2 regions of the Hydrogenophaga sp. ANAO-22 genome follow, and region 2 is predicted to be linked to the other one. Evidence: riboswitches for the same ligand, from Rfam matches in the RefSeq annotation. Region 2 holds a riboswitch; the other holds the start of a gene.
The links. Region 2 has a riboswitch for glycine ahead of gcvT (glycine cleavage system aminomethyltransferase GcvT). Riboswitches for the same ligand answer to the same signal wherever they lie in the genome.
Positions count from the first base shown of each region.

Region 1: another riboswitch for glycine. It lies ahead of ABSY19_RS13955 (penicillin-binding protein 1A); the one in region 2 lies ahead of gcvT (glycine cleavage system aminomethyltransferase GcvT).

Region 1 covers NZ_CP159956.1:2,900,294-2,904,695, forward strand. The annotation lists gene ABSY19_RS13955 (penicillin-binding protein 1A) at 1-2,116, opposite strand, end outside; glycine riboswitch at 2,245-2,334, opposite strand; gene map (type I methionyl aminopeptidase) at 2,364-3,155, opposite strand; gene ABSY19_RS13965 (ParD-like family protein) at 3,155-3,409, opposite strand; gene ABSY19_RS13970 (hypothetical protein) at 3,492-4,076, shown strand; gene ABSY19_RS13975 (calcium:proton antiporter) at 4,151-4,402, opposite strand, start outside.
Region 2 covers NZ_CP159956.1:684,034-688,435, reverse strand. The annotation lists gene gcvP (aminomethyl-transferring glycine dehydrogenase) at 1-375, opposite strand, end outside; gene gcvH (glycine cleavage system protein GcvH) at 404-772, opposite strand; gene gcvT (glycine cleavage system aminomethyltransferase GcvT) at 810-1,994, opposite strand; glycine riboswitch at 2,000-2,104, opposite strand; glycine riboswitch at 2,117-2,231, opposite strand; gene ABSY19_RS03100 (hypothetical protein) at 2,263-2,766, opposite strand; gene ABSY19_RS03095 (electron transfer flavoprotein-ubiquinone oxidoreductase) at 2,883-4,402, opposite strand, start outside.

The sequences.
Region 1 (4,402 bases), 2.2 Mb from region 2:
CCTTCATGTAATCCGTCCAGACGGGCAATGCCAGGCTTCCCCCGGTCGCGTTGCCCAGGCTGCGCGACTGGTCGTACCCGATCCACACCACCGAAGCGACGCCCGATGAATAACCGGCGAACCAGGCATCGCGCGCGTCGTTGGACGTGCCGGTCTTGCCGGCCGTGTCTTCGCGCCCGAGTGCGCTCGCGCGCCGCCCCGTGCCGTGCCGCACCACGTCGCGCAGCATGCTGTCCATCACGTAGGCATTGCGTGGGGAGATCACCTGGCCGCGGGGCGACACCAGCGGCGCTTCGTAGAGCACCGCACCGCCGCGCTCGCTGACCTTGAGCACCAGGCGGGACTCGACCCGCTCTCCTTCGTTGGCGAACACCGCGTAGGCCTCGGTGAGCTGCAGCGGGGTCACCGCACCCGCGCCCAGCGCCAGCGGCAGGATCGGGGGATTGAGCTCGGCCGCGAAACCGAAACGGGTGGCGAACTGCTGCACATATTCCGTGCCGGCGGCGTCCATGAGGTTGACCGCCACCACGTTCTTCGAGCGCGCCAGGGCCCGCCGGGCCGTGATGAAGCCTTCGTACTGGTTGCCGTAGTTGCGCGGCCGCCAGGCCTTGCGGCCGCGCGCCGAGGGCGTGACCAGCCGCTGCGTGTCGTCGACCAGGGTGCCGGGGAAATAACCTTTTTCCAGCGCGGCGGAAAACACGAAGGGCTTGAAGGTCGATCCCGGCTGGCGCACCGCCTGCACCGCGTGGTCGAACTGGTTGAACGCAAAGTCGAAGCCCCCGGCCAGTGCCAGGATCTCACCCGACCTCGCATCGATGGACACCAGCGCGCCCTGCATCTGCGGCAGCTGTGTCAGCCGCCAGCGCCCGGCCGTGTCGGCCACGACACGAACGACGGCGCCCGGTTCGATGCGCCTGCGCGCCGGTGCGTCCGGTTTGAGCAGCGCGCTGCTGCCCGGGCTCAGCGTGTGGCGTGCAATGCGAATCACGGTGCCGTCGCGCAGGGCGGCCGTGATGCCGGCGGAGGTCGAGGCTTCCAGCACGGTGGCCACGCGCAAGGCGCCACTGTCCCGGTAGGGCGCGAGGGCCCGGCGGATGCCGGCCGGGTCGGCGGCCTGCACGGCTTGCTTCAGATGGCCTTCCGGCCCGGCGGGGCCGCGCTGGTGCTGTGCGTTCAACAGGCCGGTGCGCAAGGCATGGGTGGCGGCGCGCTGCTCGGCCACGCGGATGGTGGTGGTCACATCCAGGCCCCGCGAGTAGGCCTCGTCCCCATAACGCTCCACCAGCATCCTGCGAACCTGTTCGACCGCGTAGGCCGATGCCGGATCGGTCGACGGGTGGTTCAGCGCCAAGGTCAGGGGCTCGGCGCGGGCCTGCTCGTAGGCCGGCTCATCGAGATGCCCCAGCTCGCGCATGCGCTTGAGAATGTGCTGCTGGCGCACGGTGGCGCGCTCGCGGTTGGCGACCGGGTTGTAGGCGGAGGGCGCCTTGGGCAGGCCGGCCAGCATGGCCGCCTCGGCGACGCTGAGCTGGTCGAGCGTCTTGTCGAAGTAGACCGATGCGGCCGCCGCGAAACCGTAGGCCCGTTCGCCCAGGTAGATCTGGTTCATGTACAGCTCCAGGATCTTGTCCTTGCTGTAGACCGATTCGAGCTTGTAGGCCAGCATGATCTCCATGACCTTGCGCCGGTAGGTCTTCTCCCGGCTCAGGAAGAAGACCCGCGCGACCTGCATGGAGATGGTGCTGCCACCTTGCGCATGCCCACCGGCCACGAGGTTGCCGAGCGCCGCGCGAACGAGGCCCGCGTAATCCACCGCCCCGTGTTCGTGGAACCGCGCGTCCTCGATGGCCAGCAAGGCTTGCTGCATGCGCAACGGGATGCGCTCGATCGGCACGAACTCGCGCCGCTCTTCGCCGTACTCGGCGAGCAGGCTGCCGTCCCTGGCGTGGATGCGCATGGGCAGCATCGGTTCGTAGTGGGCCAGGTGACCGACCTCGGGCACCTGCTGCCACAGGCGGTGCAAGGCATGGGCGGCGCCGAGGGCAACGCCGATGCACAGGCCAAGGGCCAGCGCGGCGAAGAACCGGACCGTGAAAGGGGTTCGAAAGGGGAACATGGGCAAGGCTCAGGTGAAAGCGCCTCTCCCCCTGTCCTTTTACCTGAGAGTTTCGACTGCGTCGGCAGTCTGCCCCTTCGGTGTGCCGGTGCGCGCGTGGTGCGGCCCGGCCTCTCTCCAGTCGGCGAAATGTGTCTGCGGTCCGGTGGCCTGAGCGATCATGGGAGTTTGCGCCTTCGGCGGAGGCGCGACACGCCTCGCTCTCCCGCAGAGCGTCGCAGTCTATCAGAGGGTCAAAACCCGGGCGTCACACCGGTGCGCGGGCACCCGTGCCACCAGGCCAGGGCGTGAGCACCTCGTGTCCCTCGGGCGTGACGGCCACCATGTGTTCCCACTGGGCGGACAGGGAGCGGTCCCTGGTCACGACGGTCCACCCATCGGCCAAGGTCCGGGTCTCGCGCTGGCCTGCGTTGAGCATGGGTTCGATGGTGAAGACCATCCCCGGCTCCAGCCTGAGCCCCTCGCCGCGCCGGCCATGGTGAAGCACGTTCGGTTCTTCGTGGTAGATCCGGCCAATGCCGTGCCCGCAGTACTCGCGCACCACGCTGAAGTGCTCTCGATGGGCGACGGACTGGATGGCATGGCCAATGTCCCCCAGCGTCGCGCCGGGCCTGACCTGCCGGATGCCGGCCAGCAGGGCTTCGTAGGTGGTCTCCACCAGACGCCGGGCCAGCACGTTGGGTGTGCCGACGAAGTACATGCGGCTGGTGTCGCCGAACCAGCCATCCTGGTTGACGGCCACGTCGATGTTGATGATGTCGCCCTTCTTCAGCAGCTTGTCGGGCGAGGGGATGCCGTGGCAGACCACCTGGTTGACGGAGGTGAGGATGGTCTTGGGATACCCGTGGTACCCCAGGTTGGCCGGGATGGCGCCCTGGACATTCACGATGTGGTCGTGGCAGATCCGGTCCAGCGTCTCCGTGCTGACCCCGGGGACGACGTGGGGCTCGATCATGCCGAGCACCTCCGCGGCCAGCCTGCCGGCGCGCCGCGCCATCTCAATGTCCTCGGCCGACTTGATGGTGATGCCGCGAGCCACTAGCGCTGGCCCGCTGGGGCTGTGCGGGCCTTGCCCGCTGGGGTCGCGGCCGCCACGGTGATGTCCAGGCCCCCCGCGAGTTCCGCCCGCACCAACAGCTGGCAGATCTCCCGGTGGTCCAGCGCCGGGTGAAGCTCGGTCAGCATGCCGACCCGCATCCAGTGTTCGGCCTGCGCATTGATGGACCTGCTCAGCGCATTCCCCGCCACGCGCAGGTTCTCGTGCATCAGGTCCGAAATCTTGACGATCCCCATTCATCACCTCTATATGAAACGTATATGAATTATATACGCCTCGAGGTGGACGGCGGCTAATTGGGGTTGGCCGGCGGGGTGGGTGGCGCGGCGGTCGGTGGGGGTCCACCGGATCCAGCAGGCCCTTGGGCGGGTTGCGCTTCATTTCACCGGCCAGCGTCAGCTGCTCGGGACTCATGCATTCATCGGCGAGCCGCTTGCCCAGTTGCTGGCTCATGAGCATGGACTTGTTGCCCAGCTGCAGCCACATGGCGCCCCGCTTCGGGTCTTCGAGACGGATGGCACCGGTGCGGCTTTCCACCGGGTGCATGTAGTACCGCGCGTTGCGCATGTTCTTCACCTGCACGATGAAGAACCCTTGCCGCTTGGCGGGCACGATCTCCACAGCCGAGCCGAGTTCGCAGGGGATGTTGCCGAGGTACACGCGCTGCGCGACCGCGAGATCGGCTTCGGTGAGGTTCACGCTGGAATCCTCTTCGATCGGCGTCACTTCTTCCACGGCCTTGGCCGCGGAGCGCGCCAGCGGCGCGCGTTTGGTCGTGGTGGTGGGTTTGGCCGCCGGCTTGGCGGCGGGCTTCGCGGGGGTCTGCTGCGCCATCACCGGGATGGGCGCGAACGCCACGGCGCTCAGGGAGAAGACAAGGGCAAGGATTTTCATGGGCCCTAGTCTGCCCGCATGGCCGCTGAAATGCTGTTCGCAGATGTTTCGACCGCATCCACCGTGGGCTGCCCATGGCGCGGCTAGGGAAAGAACAACAGGACGGCGAACACGGCAAACAGCGCGAGGTGCATGTAACCCTGCAGCGCCGAGGTGCGCTGGCCGTTGAAGGTGAGCATGCTCAGCACGGCGGTGGCCACAAACAGCGCCGTGTCCATGTGGGAGATGCCCATGACGACCTGCTTGTCGTACAACAAGCCAATGGCCAGCACCGCGGGAACCGTGAGCCCCACGGTGGAGACAAAGGCACCCAGACACAGGTTCACGGCCCGCTG
Region 2 (4,402 bases):
TTGCGAAATCTCGGCCTGGTAGGGCGTGTAGGCGGTGTACCAGGCGGGGTTCTCCAGCACGTTGCGCAGGATCACGCCGGGCGTGAGCGTGCCGTGGTAACCCTGGCCGATGAAGCTCTTGAACACCCTGTTCTTCTGCGCCAGCGCCTTGAGCTCGGCCAGTGCCGCGGCCTCGGTGACGGCCGGTGGCAGCTGCATGCCCTGGCTGCGCGCGATGCTGCGCGGCACGATGCCGTCGATCAGCGCGCGGCGCGAGGCCTCGCCGATGACCGAGAGCATGTGGGTCTCGTCGGCCTGGCCGATGCCGATGTGGCGCGCCACGAATTCGGACGGGTTTTCGAGTTCACCGAGGGGTTTGACAGAGGGCATCAGCATGGAAGGCTCCGGCGGGAGAAGAGGCGGATCAGGCGTTGGCGAAGGTGTTGTAGGCGGTCTCGTCCAGCAGGGCGTCGACCTGGGCCGGGTCGGAGAGCTTCACCTTGAAGAACCAGCCGGCCTTGAGCGGGTCGGTGTTGGCCAGCGACGGGTCGGCGCGCAGGGCTTCGTTGACTTCGGTGACTTCGCCGCTGACGGGCATGTACACGTCGGCCGCGGCCTTCACGGACTCGACCACGCCGGCCACTTCCTTCTGCGCGAAGCTCTTGCCGACTTCGGGCAGGTCGACGAACACCACGTCGCCCAGCGCGTCCTGCGCGTGCACGGTGATGCCGACGGTGGCGATGCCGCCGTCAACGGTGATCCATTCGTGGTCTTCGGTGTACTTGGTGGTCATGGAAAAGCTCCTGAAAAAAGAAACGAAAAAAGTGAGGTCAGCCGCGGAAGTATCGGTTGGGCACGAAGGGCATGGCGCTGACTTCCATGGGCACGGGTTTGCCGCGCACCATGGCCACCACGGGCGTGCCCAGGGCGGCGTGTTCGGGTGTGACGTAGCCGATGGCGATGGGCTTGTTGGCGCTGGGGCCGATGAGGCCGCTGGAGGTCTTGCCGATCACCTCGCCACTGGTGTTCTGCAGTTCGACGTTCTCGCGCACGGGCACCCATTCCTGGGCGATCAGGCCCACGCGCTTGCGGGTCAGTGGTTCGCTGCCGTCGAGTTGCGCGAGCACGCGCGCCGCGCCGGGGAAACCGCCCACGCGCGCGCCGCCGGTGCGGCGCACTTTCTGCATGGCCCAGTTGAGCCCGGCTTCCACCGGGGTGGTGGTGGTGTCGATGTCGTTGCCGTAGAGGCACAGACCGGCTTCGAGGCGCAGCGAGTTGCGCGCGCCCAGGCCGATGGGCATCACTTCAGGCTGGGCCAGCAGGGTGCGCACGAACTGGTCGGCGCGGTCGCCGGGCAGGGAGATCTCGAAGCCGTCTTCGCCGGTGTAGCCGCTGCGGGTGATGAAGAGGTCGGCACCGTGCCACTGGAAGGGCGAGCCGGTCATGAAGATCAGTTTTTCGACGCCGGGCACGAGGCGCTGCAGCACGTCCACCGCCAGCGGGCCCTGCAGCGCGAGCAGCGCGCGGTCGGGCAGGGGGATGACTTCGCAGCGCGAGCCGATGCGCGCCTGGATGTGCGCGATGTCACCAGCCTTGCAGGCGCCGTTGACGATGACGAAGAGGTCGTGCCCGCGGTTGACGAACATCAGGTCGTCGATGATGCCGCCCTCGTCGTTGAGCAGCAGGCCGTAGCGCTGTTTGCCCACGCCGAGGTCGATCACGTCCACCGGCATGAGCGTCTCGAAGGCGGCGGGGGCGTCGGGCCCGACCAGGCGCAGCTGGCCCATGTGCGAGACGTCGAACAGGCCGGCGGCCTTGCGGGTGTGGTGGTGTTCGGCCATGAGGCCGGTGGGGTACTGCACCGGCATGTCGTAGCCGGCGAAGGGCACCATGCGGGCGCCCAGTTCGACATGGAGCTTGTGCAGCGGGGTCTGGAGAAGCGGGGCGGCGGCAGCGGGCACGGCAGAGGCTTTCAGGCAAGGGGGCAGGCCCCGGTGGGGCGAAACACGGTTCATCCGTGCGCTGCCCCACTGTCCGCTTTACCTGAGAGATTCACGCGGGCGATGCCGCGCTTGCTCCTTCGGTGGGCCGCTTCGAGGAACGGCCTCTCTCCAGGGGGGTACACCGGCCTCGCGGCCCGTGTTTGCCAGTCCTTTTGCCTGAGCGTTCAGGGCACCCGGTGTGCGGTGCCGCCTGCGCCTTCGGCGAGCCTTCTCCGGGGACCGGATCGGCTTCTCTCCTGACCCGGCGAGTGTATCGCACGGCGTCCGGCGGGCCGGTGTTTCAGGGCGTTTCCAGGGCCGATTCGGGCAGCAGGCGGGCCAGGCGCTCGCGGATGCCGTCGGCGCGTTCGCTGCCGGCCAGGCGCTCCACGTCGGCCATCATGGCCCGGCTGACGGCCAGCATGTCGCCCACGTCGCGCGCTTCGCGCAGGGCGTCGCGGTAGCGCTGGGCCATGGCCTTGTCGCGCGGGGCGAACATGCGCTCGCTCAGGTCGAACAGGAACATGCGCGCGCTGGCGAGCGAGCGGGGCCCGGAAAAGGCGTCGGCGGAGACGGTGGGCGGGGTGTTGGCCGGCGTGCGGGGCGGCGGTGGCGCTTCGTCCACAAGGTAGCCGCGCGAGATCAGGTCGGCCGCGAGCGTGGGGCCCTGGCCCTCGAACAGGGCGAACAGCTCGGCATCGGGTTTGCGGCCATCGGCCAGCAGCAGCAGGGCGCGCTCGCGCTGCGCGAGTTGGCGTTGCCCGGGTCGCAACTCGGCGCGGCCCTTCTGGGTCTTGTTCAGCATGGCATCTCGGCGTCGTTCACGGAGCCTGCACTGTGGCCAGCCCATGTGACGGCGCGGTGAATACCAGGCATGAAAAAGCCGCCCGCAGGCGGCTTTTCAAGAAAGGGTGATTTCGCTCACATGCCGGCGTAGTTCGGACCGCCGCCGCCTTCGGGCGTGACCCAGACGATGTTCTGCGTCGGGTCCTTGATGTCGCAGGTCTTGCAGTGCACGCAGTTCTGCGCGTTGATCTGCAGGCGGTCGGTGTTGTCGGGGTTCTTCACGAACTCGTACACGCCGGCGGGGCAGTAGCGGGCTTCGGGGCCGGCGTACTTGGCGAGGTTGATCTTCACCGGCACGCTGGCGTCTTTCAGCGTGAGGTGGGCCGGCTGGTGCTCTTCGTGGTTGGTGTTGCTGACGAAGACGCTGCCCAGGCGGTCGAAGGTGAGCTTGCCGTCGGGCTTGGGGTAGACGATCTGCTCGCACTCGGCGGCCGGCTTGAGGTAGAGGTGGTCGGCCTTCTCGCGGTGCAGCGACCACGGCGGGGCCTTGAAGCCCAGGCGGGGCAGCAGCCAGTGTTCGATGCCGACCATGAGGCCGCCGACGATGTTGCCGTACTTGAACCAGGACTTGAAGTTGCGCGAGGCGTCCAGCTCTTCCTTGAGCCAGCTCTTGCCGAAGGCGACCGGGTAGGCCTTGAGTTCGTCGTGCTGGCGGCCGGCCTGCACGGCCTCGAAGGCGGCTTCGGCGCAGAGCATGCCGCTCTTGATGGCGGCGTGGCTGCCCTTGATGCGCGCGCCGTTGAGGTAGCCCGCATCGCAACCGACCAAGGCGCCACCGGGGAAGGCGGTCTGCGGCAGGCTCATGAGGCCACCGGTGGTGATGGCGCGCGCGCCGTAGCTGATGCGCTTGCCGCCTTCGAGGAAGGCGCGGATGCGAGGGTGCGTCTTCCAGCGCTGCATTTCCTCGAACGGGCTGAGCCAGGGGTTGCTGTAGTTCAGGCCGGTGACCAGGCCCAGCGTGACCTTGTTGTCTTCCAGGTGGTACATGAAGCCACCACCGTAGGTGTCGTCCTTCATGGGCCAGCCGGCGGTGTGGATCACCAGGCCGGGCTGGTGCTTGGCGGGGTCGATTTCCCACAGTTCCTTCACGCCGATGGCGTAGGCCTGCGGGTCCTTGCCTTCGTCGAGGTGGAATTGGGCGATCAGGCGCTTGCCCAGGTGGCCGCGCGAGCCTTCGGCGAAGACGGTGTATTTCGCGTGCAGCTCCATGCCGAGCTGGAAGTTGTCGGTCGGCTCGCCGTCCTTGCCCACGCCCAGGTTGCCGGTGGCCACGCCCTTGACGGAGCCGTCGTCGTTGTAGAGCACCTCGGCGGCCGCGAAGCCGGGGAAGATCTCCACGCCGAGGTTTTCGGCCTGCTGGGCCATCCACTTGACCACGTTGCCCAGGCCGACGACGTAGTTGCCTTCGTTGTGGAAGTTGTTGGGGATCAGGAACTTGGGCGTGTCGATGGCGCCTTTTTCGGTCAGCCAGAGCAGCTTGTCGTCGGTGACAGGCTGGTTGAGCGGCGCGCCATCGGCCTTCCAGTTGGGCAGCAGCTCGTTGAGGGCCTTGGGGTCCATCACCGCGCCGCTGAGGATGTGCGCGCCGGGCTCCG